Regions from separate parts of the Ruegeria sp. CJ6 genome, predicted to be linked through region 2. Evidence: riboswitches for the same ligand, from Rfam matches in the RefSeq annotation. Region 2 holds a riboswitch; each other region holds the start of a gene.
What was found. Region 2 has a riboswitch for cobalamin ahead of ACR0BT_RS09410 (hypothetical protein). Riboswitches for the same ligand answer to the same signal wherever they lie in the genome.

Region 1 (5,347 bases), on a different contig from region 2:
AAGGACCACATGCATGGCAAGATCAGCTGGTGAAAGGCCACGTTCCGCTTCGGCCCACGCTTTGCGGCGTGAGGTGGCCAGCGCCACCTGAAAGACCGGCACCTCTGCCACATCGAGAGGTGAGGTGCCTGATGCGCCCTTGCCTGAGAATGAGGTGGCGTTGACGATTGCCGAAGGCTTCAGCGCTACAATAGTCTCGCGCAGCCAATCGGCGGCATTTGGTGCTTTGAGCGACGGGGCAAACAGGCCGACGGCCTCAAAACCTCGCGCGCGCAAGCTGCGGATCAGCGCTGCGATTGGGGCTGTGTCCGCCGAGGTCAGATAAGCACGATAGAAGGTTACGATGATACGTTTCGCATCACCGGGCAGAGCGTTTTCTGCAGGGATCACGCCGTGATCTGGGCACCAGGCACCGCATTCGGGGATGGTCTTGGCGCCCATGACCGGACCTGCATACAACCCCGCAGCCAGTGCCATCTGCGCCAGAGCGGCCTGCGCCGCGACCTCACCGCCGGTGTCGCACAGATGCGCCAGCCGCCGCAGGGTCGAGACAGGCAGGGTAGAGTAATCATCCAGCCGCGTATCCTCGCGACCGTCTGCGGGCAGTACGGCCAGTGCAATCCCTTTGGCCTGCGCCAGCGCCAGAACCTGCTGCAAGCCGTACGCCCAATAGGGCACTCCACCGATCAGACGGATCAGGATGCCCTTTGCGCCCTCCAGTGTCTGCTCGACATATGTGTCGACTGAGAGGGGATGCTTCAGCGCCGTCAGATTGGCCAGCCGCATCGTTGGCATGCGTCCTTCAGGCCCACCTCCACGATGCCATCCCGCCGCGAAAGCGCCAAGGTCACTGTCGGAAAAGGACAGCACCACCAGGTCCGCCGGGCTCTGACCCAGATCGGTCGGGGTCTCGGTTTCTTCGAGCCCATGGCTTTCGCGGAAGACGACGTGCATAAGTCTTACTCGGCAGCCTCGGTTACACCCACGAGGATATCGCGGATCTCGGCCTCTTTGATATCGTCATGCTCGGCAATGACCACAAGGCGCGAGCGACGGTCTTCGCCGGGCTCCCACAGGCGGTCATATTGGTGACGCACGCGCGCACCGACGGCCTGAACCAGTAGGCGCATGGGCTTGCCCTGAACGGCGGCATAGCCTTTGACGCGCAGGATATTCAACTCGTTGGCCAATCGTTCAATCTTGGCGACCAGATCAATCGGATCGGTTTGCTCGGGCAGTTCAACGATGATGCTTTCGAAATCGTCATGCTCGTGATCGTGATGGCCGTCGTGATGGCTGGGACGCGCGTCCATGTCATCCTCGGCCGCGGCTTCTAGACCCAGCACGACGCGGACGTCCACGGCACCCTCGGCCACTTCGACCACGGGCATGGGGCGGGGCGCTTCGGCGGCGATGATCTCTTTCGCTTTCGCAACGCCTTCCGGGCCAGCCAGATCGGGCTTGGTCAGCAGAATGATGTCGGCGCAGGAAATCTGATCCTCGAACACCTCGGACAAGGGAGTTTCATGATCAATCGAGTCATCTGCCATGCGTTGCGCATCCACCGCCTCGACATTCGGAGCGAACCGACCAGCGGCCACGGCCTCGGCATCGGCCAGAGCAATCACGCCATCGACGGTGATTTTCGAGCGGATATCGGGCCAGTCGAACGCCTTCAGCAGCGGTTTTGGCAGGGCAAGACCGGAGGTTTCGATCAGGATGTGATCGGGGCGCGGCTCTAGTGCCATCAGGGCTTCAATGGTCGGGATGAAATCATCGGCCACGGTGCAGCAGATGCAACCATTGGCCAGTTCCATGATGTTTTCCGCCGGGCAATCAGGAATGGCGCAGGACTTCAGGATATCGCCATCGACGCCGACATCGCCGAATTCGTTGACGACCACCGCCAGACGCTTGCCCTGCGGGTTCTGCATCAGGTGTCGCACCAAAGTGGTTTTGCCCGAGCCCAAAAAGCCGGTGATCACAGTGACGGGGAGTTTCTCGAGATTGCTCATTTCAGGGCTCCAATCGGGGGAATGCGGGCCGCACAGTTTTTGCGGAAATGTTCGGGACGTTCGCGCCATTTGACCAAACCGTCCTCGGTGGCGAGGTATTTGGCTGCGCCTTCGACGATGGTTTCAACATGGTCGATCTCGTTCAGATGCTCATACACGAAAGTCCAGCGATCCGGTCCTCCGCGTAGCACGATCGAGCAGCCTTCATCGCAATTCGACAGGCATTCCACAGCTTTCAAGGTAATGCCTTCGGGCAGGCCCGCCTGTTCAAGCGCCTTGTGCAGCAACGTGCCGGGGCGCTGGGCGTCATCCTCGACAGGCAGCCCGCGACGGCAGGTAGTGCAAACCAGCAGTTCGACCGGTGCGGTCTCGGTCATGTCTCTCATCCCCCCAAATCCTCTTCGTGGGGGACGGGGTTTCATGCGGGCCGATCACAGCCCCACACCGGAACACCCCGTCCGGTTTCATCTTCGGGCGTTGGCAGGTCTCCCGGCTTGCGGATGTCAGAGGAGGCCTCTGTCGGATGTCCCGCCTTCCCGGCCATACTGCCAGTGGCTTTGGGCACCCTCTCCGGTCACGGTCGCGGGGGCGGCTGCGTTTGACGGCAAAAACCGCTGACGCATTCCCTTTTCATCTGCTCTCGCAGACACCAACGAAAGGGACATGCGGCAGGGCAGGGTTGCTTGTCAAGCGAGTCGCGCCGATCCGTGAAAAAGCGGATAAAAAGCGACCTGTCGGGGTCGCTGGGCGGCATGATACTTCTGCAACGACGTGCTGGCATGGCAGCAAGATGCGAACAGGAGGATACCGCGCATGAAAGTAGGGTTTATCGGGCTGGGGAATGTAGGGGGCAAGCTATCTGGATCGCTGCTACGAAACGGTATCGATCTGACGGTTCATGACCTGAACCCGGATCTGGTGACCGAATTCGTCGCCAAGGGTGCCAAAGCCGCCAAAAGCCCGGCGCAACTGATGCGCAATTGCGATGCTGTTATAACCTGTTTGCCTTCTCCTGCGGCCTCGGATGCGGTGATGCAGGAAATGTTGCCAGAGGTCGGCCCTGGCAAAATCTGGATGGAAATGTCGACCACCGATGAAGCCGAAGTCAAACGCCTTGGCGCAATGGTCATCGAACGAGGCGGGGCTGCAGTGGATTGCCCGGTTTCCGGCGGATGTCACCGGGCAGCGACGGGTAATATCTCGATCTTCGCAGGCTGTGATCGTGAGACTTTTGAACGTATCCTGCCATTCCTGACCACCATGGGGCGTCGCATTTTGCACACGGGCGATCTGGGCTCGGCCTCTGTTCTGAAGGTGTTGACCAATTATCTGGCTACCGCCAACCTGATCACCTGCGCCGAGGCATTGGTGACAGCCAAGGCCGCCGGTATGGACCTTGGAACCACCTATGAGGCGATCAAGATATCGTCAGGCACATCCTTCGTGCACGAGACCGAAAGTCAGGTCATCCTGAACGGCTCGCGCGATATTTCCTTCACCATGGACCTGGTGAAAAAAGATATCGGTCTGTTTCAGGAGGTCGCCGACCGTGCCGGAGTTCCTCTGGAGATAAACCCATTGATGATTAAGATTTTCGAAGATGGCATCGCGCGATATGGTGAGCGTGAACTGTCCCCGAACATCATCAGGCGGCTAGAGGACGCGACCGGACTGGAGATCCAGGCGCCAGGGTTCCCAACCGAGATGCTGGACGACGAGCCAGAAGAACCGGGTTATGAGGTGATCCCGCAGAATCGGTAGATCAAATAATCGGCAAGCGTTGCGGCTGTCTGGCGACCTGGTTGGACAAAATTCTGGGGCTATTCTAAACAGATCAACAGGAGTCCGACACCGGCACAGGCAAGAGAACAACTTATGACGAATGAGACCTTTCTCATCGTAACAACGATGAAAAACGAAGGGCCTTTCATGATCGATTGGGTGGCCTACAACCACGCAATCGGTTTTGATGACATTCTGATTTATACCAATGATTGCGCTGATGGTACTGATGCCATGGGCGAACGGCTGCAAGTGCTTGGCTGGGCTCACCACGAGCGAAACAGACTGGGTCCGCGCGCCGCGCCGCAGGTTCGTGCATTTTCGCTTGCGCGGAATCACCCAAGCTATCTGTCATCGGATTGGATTCTCAGTTTGGATGTGGACGAGTATATCAATATCCGTTTGCCCAATAGTGATATAAGAAGCCTCGTTGAGGCCAGCGGCGTGGCGGACGCGATCTCGATCTGCTGGCGCATGTTCGGAAATGCGGGTCAGAACGATTTCGTTGATCGACCTGTACCTGAGACTTTCTTTCTGGCCGCCACCGAAGACGGCTATCCGCATCATCGGACCAAAGGGTTCAAAACGCTGTTCCGCAACAACGGAAAATTCAGCCGTTTTCGCGCCCATCGTCCCAGGATCAATCCAGAAGATGCACCGAACCCTGACGCGCCATACGAAGGCGTGTTGTGGCGGGATTCGGGCGGGAACCTGTACCCAGCAGACCAAGTGAAATGGAAAGCATGGCGTGGTTTCAGCCATGAATTCGCGCGCATTCATCATTATGCTGTGCGCAGCACTGATAGCTTTTTGGTCAAGCGCGACCGTGGGCGCACCAATCATGTGGGGCAGGATCAAGGGCTCAAATACTGGCTCATGATGAACCACAATGATGTTGAGGATCGCTCAATTCTGGAACACATGCCGGCTATGCACGACATCAAATCTGAGATGATGGCAGATCCGCAATTGGCAGACCTCCATCACCAAGCATGTGAGTGGCACAGGTCGAAAGCCGAAGAATTGAGAGCCAGACCGGACTGGGTTGATCTGGTTGAAGCGTTGCAAAATTCCTCTACCGGAGAAGACGTCTATGGGTGAAGCTGTATCTGCTGAGGATCGCCGCAAGAAGCAAGCTGAGCAGCGCGAGCGGAAGGATTCCCTGCGGCGCGAAATGCTCAAGACCATGCCGCATGGACGGCTGAGCGTTGAAATTGGCGTTTGGAAGGGCGAGTTTTCGCGGATTCTGCTGGAAGAGCTGCAGCCCTCGAAACTGTGCCTCATCGATCCCTGGCAAGTACAGCAAGACCCGGATGGCGGTGCTTCGCTCGCCGGAGCGCGCACGCAAAAGGATATGGATCGAATTTACGAGGCAGTGACGGGCAAATACAGCACCGAGATTGCCAAGGGGCAAATTTCGATCATTCGCGACTATTCGCGACCAGCGCTGAGTCTGTTTGAAGATCAAAGCATCGGGTTTGCCTATTTGGACGGCGACCATTCCTACGAGGGCGTAAAAACGGATCTGGATGCTTTGCTGCCCAAGATGA
Region 2 (5,347 bases):
GCTGGCACACTGCCCGCCGACCCACTTGCGCATGCAACGCGCCCCTTTTCTTTTGTACCAAACCAAAGGCAGGGCGCGATCCTGACAACGGGGCCGCGCGCGCTACACCATGTTGCAGAGCTTGCTGAGTATCATCCACGCATTCTGCCCGACGATGCGGATGGTTTCATGCGTATTCATCTGACCTTCTGACGGGTTGCCATTTTTAGGGGATGCACCTATATCGGCTCTGAGAGGTTGGCGCGGGCGAGCGCCTCGCCAACCTGGTCAGGTCCGGAAGGAAGCAGCCACAACGAGCCCCGCTTGGGTCGATGTCCAACCTCTCACTTAGAACCTATCAGCCGCAGGAGGGCGTTTATGATTGTAGCAAAAACCCTTCGGGCAGACCGGTTCTGATCCTTTCCGATCAACTGATTGCCTGAACACGTCGCCGGCGGATGCGCGATTGCCATTCGACGGGATTGCTGTTTCTGATCACAGGCAGACCAATGTTACTTTCCTTATCGGACCTCGGATGGTCCTCTCATTTCGCGGCTCAGCATACGGCTGATCCGTCACTTCTTCCGTATCGCATCTCGGCAGTACACCGGGATCGACTGATCGGGCTGAGCCCTGAAGGTGAATCGCCTTTGTTATCTCCGGATCAATCAACCGGTGCATATGCCGTCGGAGATTGGGTTCTGGTGGATGAAAACAAACGAATACGCCGTATGCTTGACCGGCGAAGCCAGCTTCAACGACGAGCGGCAGGTACCGGAGCTGCAGCGCAGTTGATCGCTGCAAATGTAGACGTGCTGTTCATCGTCAGTTCCTGCAACGCCGATTTCAATCTGCCACGATTGGAGCGGTATCTTGCGCTGGCGCATCAGGCAGGCTGCTATCCGGTGGTCGTTCTGACCAAGTCGGACATGTGCGATGATCCGAGCCTTTATGTAGATCAGGCCCAATCGCTCGCCCCGTTTCTGACGATACTTGCGGTCAACGCGCTGGATCACGGCGATCTCGAACAAGTTCTGTCGTGGTGTCCGAAAGGACAAACCAGCGCCTTGCTTGGATCATCCGGCGTTGGGAAAACGACGCTCGCCAACGGGATGACGGGGCAGGATCAGGCCACCGCAGGTATCCGTGAAGATGATGCGCGCGGCAGGCACACAACAACTGCACGCGCCTTGCATCGCATGCGCAATGGCGGCTGGCTGATCGATACGCCCGGCATGCGCGCGTTGCGTCTGCTGGATGCGCAGGAGGGGTTGGATGAGGTATTTTCGGACATCTCAGACCTCAGCCTGGATTGCCGCTTCTCGGATTGTCAGCACGAGACCGAGCCCGAATGTGCGGTGCAGGCGGCAATCGACGCTGGTACGCTTGATCCCGCGCGGCTGGACCGCTGGCGCAAGCTGCGGCGCGAAGACCAACACAATTCCGCTTCGGTGGCGCAGGCCCGCGCCCGCGACAAGGCGTTCGGCAAGATGGTGCGCAGCGTGATGCACGAGAAAAAATCCCGTAAAGGGCTATAACGAAGCTGGGCACCGACCTACCGGTGCCCAGCGCTATCAGGCGATCAGTCTAGGCCAGACTGCCGCATTCCGTCTTGCGAATGCACCGATATGGCCGATCTTGGACACTCCGAATTCGCTTGGTGCAAGCAGATGGCGCCCGGCTTTGGGTCCATAGAGATCGGCAAGACGCCAGACAGCATCCGGCGGCACCATTTCATCATCTGCGAAGGTAAACAGATCGACACGTTTGCCCAAGTCTTTCCAGCGGGCGGCGGGCAGTGTCGTGCCGATCTCTGGCACATAGCTTTTGGGGGCGGTGCACCATTTGCGCCATTGCCAATAGACTTGGGCAGGCAGGTCCGATCCAAACCCGACCAACCGCCCGGGCAGGTAGCCAAGCGCCTTGACCACCAGCGGCGCGTGACCATACCAGAACAACGCCGCCAAAGCGCGATAAGGCCAAGGGTGATCCGCCAGCGTTACCAGACCCGAACAGACACAGATCATCCTGTCGATCTGATCGATATCGGGTTGGATCGGGCCAAACATTCCGCCCAAGGAATGACCGATGCTCCATAGCTTGGCCTGCGGAAACCGTCGGCGCATCTCGGCCCGGGCGGATGGAATGTCGATCAACGCCCAATCGGCCATGGTGACATTTGACCGCTTTTGCGAACCCACCAAAGAGTGACCAAAATCCCGGTAATCGTAAGTCAGGCAGGCCATGCCCTGTTCTTCGGCGAGCCATCGGGCGAAGTACTGATAGTAATCCCTCGGCACCCCAGTCGCACCGTTTATGACGACCACCTTTTCGGGGTCGGCAACCGGACGGTAAAGCCGCGCCGACAACATTGCCGGGCCGGACGGGATTTGAAAATCCTCGGTCACAACCGCCTGCTGCGTGTCCAACATGGTGCCCTCCAATACCGACTGAACTGATCAGTTCACCCGAAGCGCCTCAAGTCAAGGTTGACGTGGCTGGACCGTACGTCACTTGCCTGACGCAATCTTCTTGACTCGGGCACGGCGCAGCCGATAGCCATGTCGCGATGGTTCTCGCGCCCAATCGGGCCGGGATGAAAAGGGAACACGGTGCGGTTCTGCACGGAGAAAACCGGAAAGAACCTAGTCCGAGACTGCCCCCGCAACTGTAAGCGGAGAGCAATGCCGAGATACCACTGGCCTTGAAGGCTGGGAAGGTCGGCAAAGCGATGACCCGCAAGTCAGGAGACCTGCCATCAGATGTAGAACCGAAACTCGGGCGGGGTGTCCGGGACGGGTTTGATCGTGCTCTGCACCGACCAACCTGTGCCACGCCCTCGCCCTGCGCGCGGAGGGCGCATTGATGATCTGGAAGACTAAAACGCACGAATTCGCGGCGACCGTGTGCCAACGTACTGGGGCAACCTGCCCCGCACTGGCGCAAATGGCGCGGGCTCTGACGCAGGCCATGTCCGCCACAAAACCGGTCACGAAATCTGAGTTTGAGATTGAAGGCACCATAGATCTGTCGCACTGCCCGGAAGGATGCTCCGCCCGCTTTCGCGCCCAATGCGACCAGATACGTGTATTCTGCGGAACCGATCCTGAAATCGATACCGGCCGGCTGGATGACTACGCAGACATGATGTTCGGAACCGAGTACCGCAGCCTACCCGCAGACCTGCTAAGGAATCCTCCTTGCGCCATGCTTGAGGCTTCGCTTCTGGTGCAGCACAACGGTGGCGAAATCTCGCCACATGTTGGTGTCTAAGCCGTCAAACGGCTTGAACACGGGCCGGTTCAACGGCCCAAAGCATCTGGGCATTTGTCTCGACTGCGCAAGGACGCACCGTACGCAATCGCTTCAATGCCGCCTCAGGCCGTTCACCGCATTCAACCATCAGACGCAGAACCACCATCCCGGATCGGCCACAGCCACCACGGCAATGCACTAGCACACGGCCACCACCTGACAACGCCTGACGTGCGGTCGCGCCAACGCGGGGCCAGCGGTCCAAAATCTCTTTGGGTGGCGTGCCAAAATCTTCGATCGGCAAATGCACCCATCTGCTGGCACGCCCCTGAATATCAGCGCCAAAATTCCGCGCACCATCCTGAATCATCTCGACCTCAGTGGTCATCGAGATCACAAGTCCCGGCTTCCAGTCTGCGATAAGATCAAGGTCTTCTGTATACGTTCCTCCACGCCCAGGCATCGAGGACAAGGCCAAGGTGCCTCCGCCAACCTGCAACGCATAAACCACCAGTTGCGACATAATCTCCCCCCAAACAAACTTCACCCAACAACATACTGGTCCAGTAATTAGAATAGAGTGGATTTTAGCCGCATACCCACGCATTCCAAAATGAAAATCGTCCCGGCTGGCTGTGGACGCGGGCGGCGGGGGCCTCTACGCTGCGGCGTAACGCGAATCCGACAGAGCAGACATGACCGAGACGCCCAACCCCGCCTACCAGGTTCTTGCCCGCAAATACCGCCCCGAAACCTTTGCCGATCTAGTCGGTCAGGACGCCATGGTGCGTACCCTGAAAAACGCATTCGAAGCGGATCGGATCGCGCAGGCCTTTATCATGACCGGCATCCGCGGCACCGGTAAGACGACGACCGCCCGGATCATCGCCAAGGGTATGAACTGCATCGGTCCCGATGGCAGCGGCGGCCCTACCACCGAACCCTGCGGTCAATGTGAACACTGCGTAGCCATCATGGAGGGCCGCCATGTCGATGTGATGGAGATGGACGCCGCCAGCCGCACCGGTGTCAATGACATCCGCGAGATCATCGACAGCGTCCGCTATCGCGCTGCGTCCGCGCGCTACAAGATCTATATCATCGACGAGGTTCACATGCTGTCGACCAGCGCTTTCAACGCGCTGCTCAAGACGCTGGAAGAACCCCCCGAACACGTGAAGTTCATCTTTGCCACCACCGAGATTCGCAAGGTCCCGGTGACCGTCTTGTCCCGTTGCCAGCGCTTTGATCTGCGCCGGATCGAGCCGGAGGATATGATCGGACTGCTTCGCAAAATTGCAGGTGCCGAGGGGGCACAGATTGCCGAGGATGCGTTGTCGTTGATCACCCGGGCTGCCGAAGGATCAGCGCGGGATGCGACCTCACTGCTGGATCAGGCGATCTCGCACGGGGCCGGTGAAACCAGCGCGGATCAGGTGCGCGCGATGCTGGGGCTGGCCGATCGGGGCCGGGTGCTGGATCTGATGGATATGATCCTGCGCGGCGATGCTGCAGGCGCGTTGACCGAGCTGAGCGGGCAATATGCCGAAGGGGCTGATCCACTCGCCGTCTTACGCGATCTGGCTGAAATCACGCATTGGGTTTCGGTGGTCAAGATCACCCCGGATGCCGCCGAAGATCCCACCGTTTCCCCCGACGAACGCGCCCGAGGTCAACAAATGGCCGAGGCTCTGCCCATGCGAGTCCTTACACGCATGTGGCAAATGCTGCTGAAAGCGCTCGAGGAAGTTTCCGCCGCACCCAACGCAATGATGGCTGCGGAAATGGCCGTGATCCGCCTGACCCATGTGGCCGACTTGCCTAGCCCGGAGGAGCTGATCAAGCGTCTGCAAGATACGCCTCCGCCGCCCAATGGTGGCCCCGGCAAGGGAATCGGTGCGCCGGGACATGCTCCTTCCGCGCCACAGGCTGTGGCCCGACCGGCCTATGCCGCATCGGGGATTGGCGGCAGCGCGGGCGGGCCAACGGCCGCGCTGGCCCAGGATGTGCAGGCAGCGCTGGCACGCTATCCAACATTTGAACATGTGGTCGAACTGATCCGAGCCAACCGGGATGTGAAGTTGTTGGTCGAGGTCGAAAACGGCGTGCGTCT
Region 3 (5,347 bases), on a different contig from region 2:
GGCTTGCCCAAGGCCATTCCGCGCTCACATGCGTTTCTGATGGCGCAGCACGATGCCATCGCACCCCTCCTCGACAGCCGCAAGGCCGAGCGCGATCTGGTGGCCTTTCCGGTGTTCACCCTGATCAATCTGGCGGCCGGGCGCACAAGTGTTCTGCCCAACTGGAGGTTCAGCAAGCTGGACCAATTGTCGCCCGTGCAGTTGGAAAGCTGGCTTCAAACGCAACAGATCACCCGGGCCCTCATCCCACCATCGCTATGTGAAAAACTGGTTCAATCCGAGGATACCGGTCCGTTGCACACGGTGTTCACCGGCGGCGGTCCGGTGTTTCCGAGTCTTGTCGAGGCGTTGAGAACCCGGCACAGCCTGTCGGTTGTGTGCGTTTATGGGTCGACCGAGGCTGAACCGATTGCCCATCTTGACGCCGCGGATATCACGGTGAAGGATCACCACGACATGGCTGTTGGAAGGGGTCTACTTGTGGGATACCCGGTGCCCGAAATCACGCTCCGCATCCGCGACAATGAAGTTCAGGTCGCCGGCGCACATGTGAATGACGGGTATTTGGACCCGACCCACTCGAAGAACAACAAAATCGAAGAAGGTGGTGTCATATGGCACCGGACCGGTGACGCTGGCGCGCTGGATGATGACGGGCGTTTATGGTTATGGGGGCGCGTCGGGTCCGAAATTGAAGTCTTTTCAGGTACGCTCTTCCCCTTTGCTATCGAAGTCGCGGCACAGAGATGGCCAGGTGTAGATCGATGCGCGCTCGTCAATACCAAAGCAGGCCCCACACTTTGCGTCCAAGGTTCCGCGGATCACATCGACGATTGGACTAAATCTGCGCTTGGTTTTGGCGTTCCAAATGTGATTTCGATTAAGAACATCCCTATGGACAAGCGTCATGCCTCCAAAGTCGATCGTACGAAACTTGCACGCATCATAGAAACCTGACGCAATATGTCTCGTAGGCCACTGAACCTGCCCAACTCATCGCTCCCGTCGCTGTGCGCGTTAACAGAGGACTGAGTGTAGCGACGAAGTCATTGTTTTAGAATTTCCAATCAAAACCTGCACACCTTGGTCAGGGGAAATCTGCAATTGCCAGTTACATCTGGCCGCATGAAACATATAATCGCAGATACACTGTTAGGGTGCGCCCCGGCGAACGGTTGATACCCATTTCATTGCACAAAGATGTTCAGCTTGACGCGTCATCCAAATCCGCCACAAACCTCAAGCGTTTCTAACCCAGGACTACTAGCCGGCTTTCTTCTATGCCGCTGCAAGAATCTCAATTAAGCTCACCCACATAATCACGACTAATAACTGCGCGCTCGCGAACTTTGCTGCTCTGCATTTTAAATTGAATAAGCTGTTGTAATGCGTCGATGAACATAAAAGATTGAAATAGAGTTCTCTTGGCTCGGTAGCTTCAGATACCCAGGAGAAACGAGTATGGGGAAAGCAGATATGACAAAACCTACTTCCGCTCAGAAAAAACTTTCGGAACGGTTACCAGTTTATCTATCGTTGGCCTGTATCATATGCAGCTACCTTGTCTCCGCCGCTTCATTGCAAGCTTCTGAGCTTCCCTGGATCAAACTAGATAGAGAGGTTCAGGCGCCATCGGGCGCCAAATCACTCTGCAAAGATTATTCGTGGGCGTGCGCGAATACTCGTACTTCTGGTCTGCCAGAAGCGCAGGAGAAACAGATCGTTAAAGCGATTAACTTGCGCGTCAATCGGAGGATCCGCGCCGTTTCGGATCAAAACCAATACGGGACAAAGGAATACTGGACGCTACCAATGCAGGGGTCAGGGGATTGCGAAGATTTCGCTTTGCAAAAGAAGTTTGAACTAATGCAGAACGGCTTGGATCCTACGAAGCTACTTATTGCAACTGTCTTAGACACCAATCGCAGTGGCCATGCAGTTTTAGTTTATCGCTCGAGTGAAGGCGATTTGATTCTGGACAATGTCACCAACAGGATCAAATCGTGGAAGGAAACGAGGTATCTTTTCCTACGAATACAGGACCCAAATCACCCTGATCGTTGGGTACAGGTTTCTAGCGGCTAAAAACAATGTGGCGCGCCCTCGAGACGCGCCACAATAAAATTTTGGTCCTGCGACTACTGGTTGTTTCGCGGCAACCCAAGTTTAGGACACCGCTTCAAACTTTGGTCAAGCTTTCGCAGCGTTGTACAAACGCGGAGTCACCAGACCTGTACTGTTCAAACCGCGCATTGCCTTGGCTGCCGCAAGCACTGCCAGATCAGCAATCGGCTCAATGACGATTACCAGCATATAAGCGCCGCCAAAGGACAGAACCGACGCCATGGTTTCTGCGCCGAAACCCTGGCCGTAGAAGGCCCAGAACCCAACCCATGCGACTACTCCTCCCTGATACGTCGCACTTAGGGCAAGAGCTTGGCTATATTTGAGGTCAACATATGCTGTGCCGGGTGCGATGATGCGGCTGGCCAGTGCTTGTAGCGCAAATAGCGGCACCAGCAGAGTGGTCAGGTTGATGAAGTACTGCGGAAGATCGAACGGGGCAAAAAACACACCCTGAATCAGGAGACCAGCTGCCAATCCAAAAGCCGCGGGTGCAGCACCGAGAAGCAGAAACAGCGTCGACCCCAGGATGAAGTGGACTTCAGAGACACCAACCGGGAAATGCGGCAGGACTTCGAAGAAAAGGAAAACCCCAACGGTGGCGAGCACCGAGCGCATAACAAAAGATGCAGGTCCATTCGCTCGCAATGTGGAAAACGTTTCTTTCGCTGCGTAAGTAGCCGCACCTGCGGCGGTAACATAGGAAAGCGCGATTTTGGCACCATTCACGATGCCCGGTTCGATATGCATGTTCTTTCTCCCTACCGCCTCACCCGGCGGCTTGTCAGGTTGAATCGACCGTAAGGCCGACAGGTTCAGTCTGGGCATAGCCCGGCGCTTTACGGCAGGTCTCCTGACTCGCGGGTGCTCGCTCCGCCAACCTTCCCGGTTCCATTACGAACCAGTGGTGTCTTGGCATCGCTCTCCGCTCACAGTTGCGGGGGCAGTTACGGAATTGGCGCCATTGAAAACACCGAACCGTATTCCCTTTTAATCCTTTTGGCTTCAGCCATCAGGAACCGAAAACAATTCACCGCTACAATGGCGGCTTCGCCTGTGTCAATTGTCTTTGCGACCTATTCCAATGTAAACTCGACCGAAGCAGGATTCACGCAACCGGTCACTTGATCGACAGGGTAAACCAAGCGTTACCTGAAACCTCTTGAAGCTCTAGCTGCTAGAGGCTTTAAGATTCGGATTAATTCGCGATAGTGCGATCCAAATACGTTAAACTTGTGAACCAGGACGAGACCTATGCTTACAAGGCGCCATTTCATTCAATCCACCACAGCGCTGTTCTCGGCGTCTGCGGCCAGTCCATTGATCGCCAAAACCTGGCCAACCGCATCGCAGAAGACCTATTGGGACAGTCAGGTCACGCCAATTGGTTACGATCCAATGACCTCAAATCCGTGGGGTGTTCATGACCGTTTTTTACCAAGACGCGTCGCGGCAAATGATGGTTTGGTTCCAGGTGACATCCATGTGGATGCCGTCGCGCGCTATCTCTATCATATCGAAGAAGACGGGACCGCAATGCGCTATGGCGTAGCGATCGCGCGTGGGAATCTTTACGAGCCCGGCACCTATGTTATCCGCCGAAAGGTCGAATGGCCACACTGGACACCAACCGCTTCAATGATCGAGCGCAACCCCGAATACGCGGAATTCCGGAATGGCATGGAGCCCGGGCCGAATAATGCTCTCGGCTCTCGTGCCCTTTATCTATACGTTGGAGACCGAGACACATATCTCAGAATTCACGGCACGCCTGAGCCAAGAAGCATCGGCGGTCGCGCAAGTTCTGGATGTGTGCGAATGATCATGGCTCATATCAATGACCTCTACCCAAACGTGAAAACCGGCTCGACCGCTTTCCTATACTCTGCCGAAGATAGCGTCACAGCCCGCTCATGAATATTGGGCAGCGTACATGGACGTCGCTGCCCTCATTTCGATCAGGCGTCGCGCGCAATGCAGATCGGAGCGCCATTCGTCGCGCGCAATGGTACCAATGTCGTCTCGACAGGTCCGCTGTGCTCATACCAAAAGCAATTATCTTCTGGCAAAAGGCGTGCCGTGGTCAAATCCTGCGCCGGCCCTGCCAGCGCTACGACCGAATCTGGCACGTTGCCTGGTTCAAGTGCTTTGCTTTTGGCCCCAGTGAACTGGGCTGAGCAACCAGCCGTAATCGAGACTAACGTGATGGTAATTGCGATCTGTTTCTGCATTGATCTGTTCCAAATTTTTTGCGTCATCTGCAATTAGATTGCATCCACACGGCCGGCCCGCAAGACGAAATGAACTAACAATATCGCAGGCAAAGAACCCGGATGAAAAAAATATAAAAGGTATTGAAGCTCTAGTTACTGTAGGAACTATTTACAAAGGACCATAGAGATTCTTGAGGTCCAATCATGTCATCCGATACCCATAGCCACGACCATGGCCACGAAAACAAACATGGTCACCACGCATGCGGTAGCGGCGGGTGTGGCGACATCGCCCCCGCCGGTCCAATTCCTGAAGGTGGTAGAAGCTTTCAGGTCTCTGGCCTTGATTGCGCCGAAGAGGTGGCGATCCTGAACCGTGTCGTCGGCCCGAAAGCAGGTGGCGAAGAGCATCTTGCATTTGATGTGATCAACGGTCGGATGACACTTCTTGAAAGTGCTGCCAAGTTATCTGACGAAGATGTCATGATGCTGGTTGCCAGTACTGGTATGACCGCCAAACCATGGGATGACGGAAATGCCGCCCAGGACCAGGCGGCGCATATTGCACGTCAGCGGCGGTTCACCACTCTTAGCGGAGGGTTTTGGGCAGCGGGTTTTGGCTGGCACATTTTCGAAACCGGCATGGGCGGTGCGCTCGGGCTGTTCTCGGGACATGGTGAGGTTCCGATGCCTTTGCCCGAGGCAGCTTTGTTCGCGGTCGCGATCTTGTTTGGCGTCTGGCTGGTGGCCCCTAAGGCCTGGTCTTCGGCGCGTCGACTTTCGCCGGATATGAACCTTTTGATGGTTGTTGCCGTCGCTGGTGCCATCGCTCTGGGTGAGTTTTTTGAAGCCGCAACTGTAGCATTTTTCTTCTCGCTCTCTCTTTATCTGGAAAGCTGGAGTGTCGGACGTGCTCGGAACGCGGTATCCGCGCTGCTTGATCTGGCCCCCCCGACGGTTCGGCTGGTTCGTGCTGACGGTTCTGAGGCAACGGTCCCGGCGGCGGATGT

Region 1: another riboswitch for cobalamin. It lies ahead of ACR0BT_RS09790 (DUF1636 family protein); the one in region 2 lies ahead of ACR0BT_RS09410 (hypothetical protein).
Region 3: another riboswitch for cobalamin. It lies ahead of ACR0BT_RS17685 (energy-coupling factor ABC transporter permease); the one in region 2 lies ahead of ACR0BT_RS09410 (hypothetical protein).

The regions. Positions count from the first base shown of each region.
Region 1 is NZ_JBQFQB010000003.1:23,547-28,893, reverse strand. Features, by position in the region: gene cobN (cobaltochelatase subunit CobN) at 1-954, opposite strand, end outside; gene cobW (cobalamin biosynthesis protein CobW) at 960-2,015, opposite strand; gene ACR0BT_RS09790 (DUF1636 family protein) at 2,012-2,392, opposite strand; cobalamin riboswitch at 2,478-2,684, opposite strand; gene ACR0BT_RS09785 (NAD(P)-dependent oxidoreductase) at 2,790-3,776, shown strand; gene ACR0BT_RS09780 (glycosyltransferase family 2 protein) at 3,891-4,898, shown strand; gene ACR0BT_RS09775 (class I SAM-dependent methyltransferase) at 4,891-5,347, shown strand, end outside.
Region 2 is NZ_JBQFQB010000002.1:810,426-815,772, reverse strand. Features, by position in the region: gene ACR0BT_RS09430 (bifunctional 2',3'-cyclic-nucleotide 2'-phosphodiesterase/3'-nucleotidase) at 1-192, shown strand, start outside; RNA gene ffs (signal recognition particle sRNA small type) at 231-329, shown strand; gene rsgA (ribosome small subunit-dependent GTPase A) at 489-1,517, shown strand; gene ACR0BT_RS09415 (alpha/beta hydrolase family protein) at 1,554-2,411, opposite strand; cobalamin riboswitch at 2,534-2,753, shown strand; gene ACR0BT_RS09410 (hypothetical protein) at 2,845-3,252, shown strand; gene ACR0BT_RS09405 (phosphatase domain-containing protein) at 3,257-3,757, opposite strand; gene ACR0BT_RS09400 (DNA polymerase III subunit gamma/tau) at 3,930-5,347, shown strand, end outside.
Region 3 is NZ_JBQFQB010000006.1:193,461-198,807, reverse strand. Features, by position in the region: gene ACR0BT_RS17695 (AMP-binding protein) at 1-957, shown strand, start outside; gene ACR0BT_RS17690 (transglutaminase-like cysteine peptidase) at 1,462-2,085, shown strand; gene ACR0BT_RS17685 (energy-coupling factor ABC transporter permease) at 2,191-2,874, opposite strand; cobalamin riboswitch at 2,951-3,163, opposite strand; gene ACR0BT_RS17680 (L,D-transpeptidase) at 3,379-4,041, shown strand; gene ACR0BT_RS17675 (hypothetical protein) at 4,083-4,355, opposite strand; gene ACR0BT_RS17670 (heavy metal translocating P-type ATPase) at 4,542-5,347, shown strand, end outside.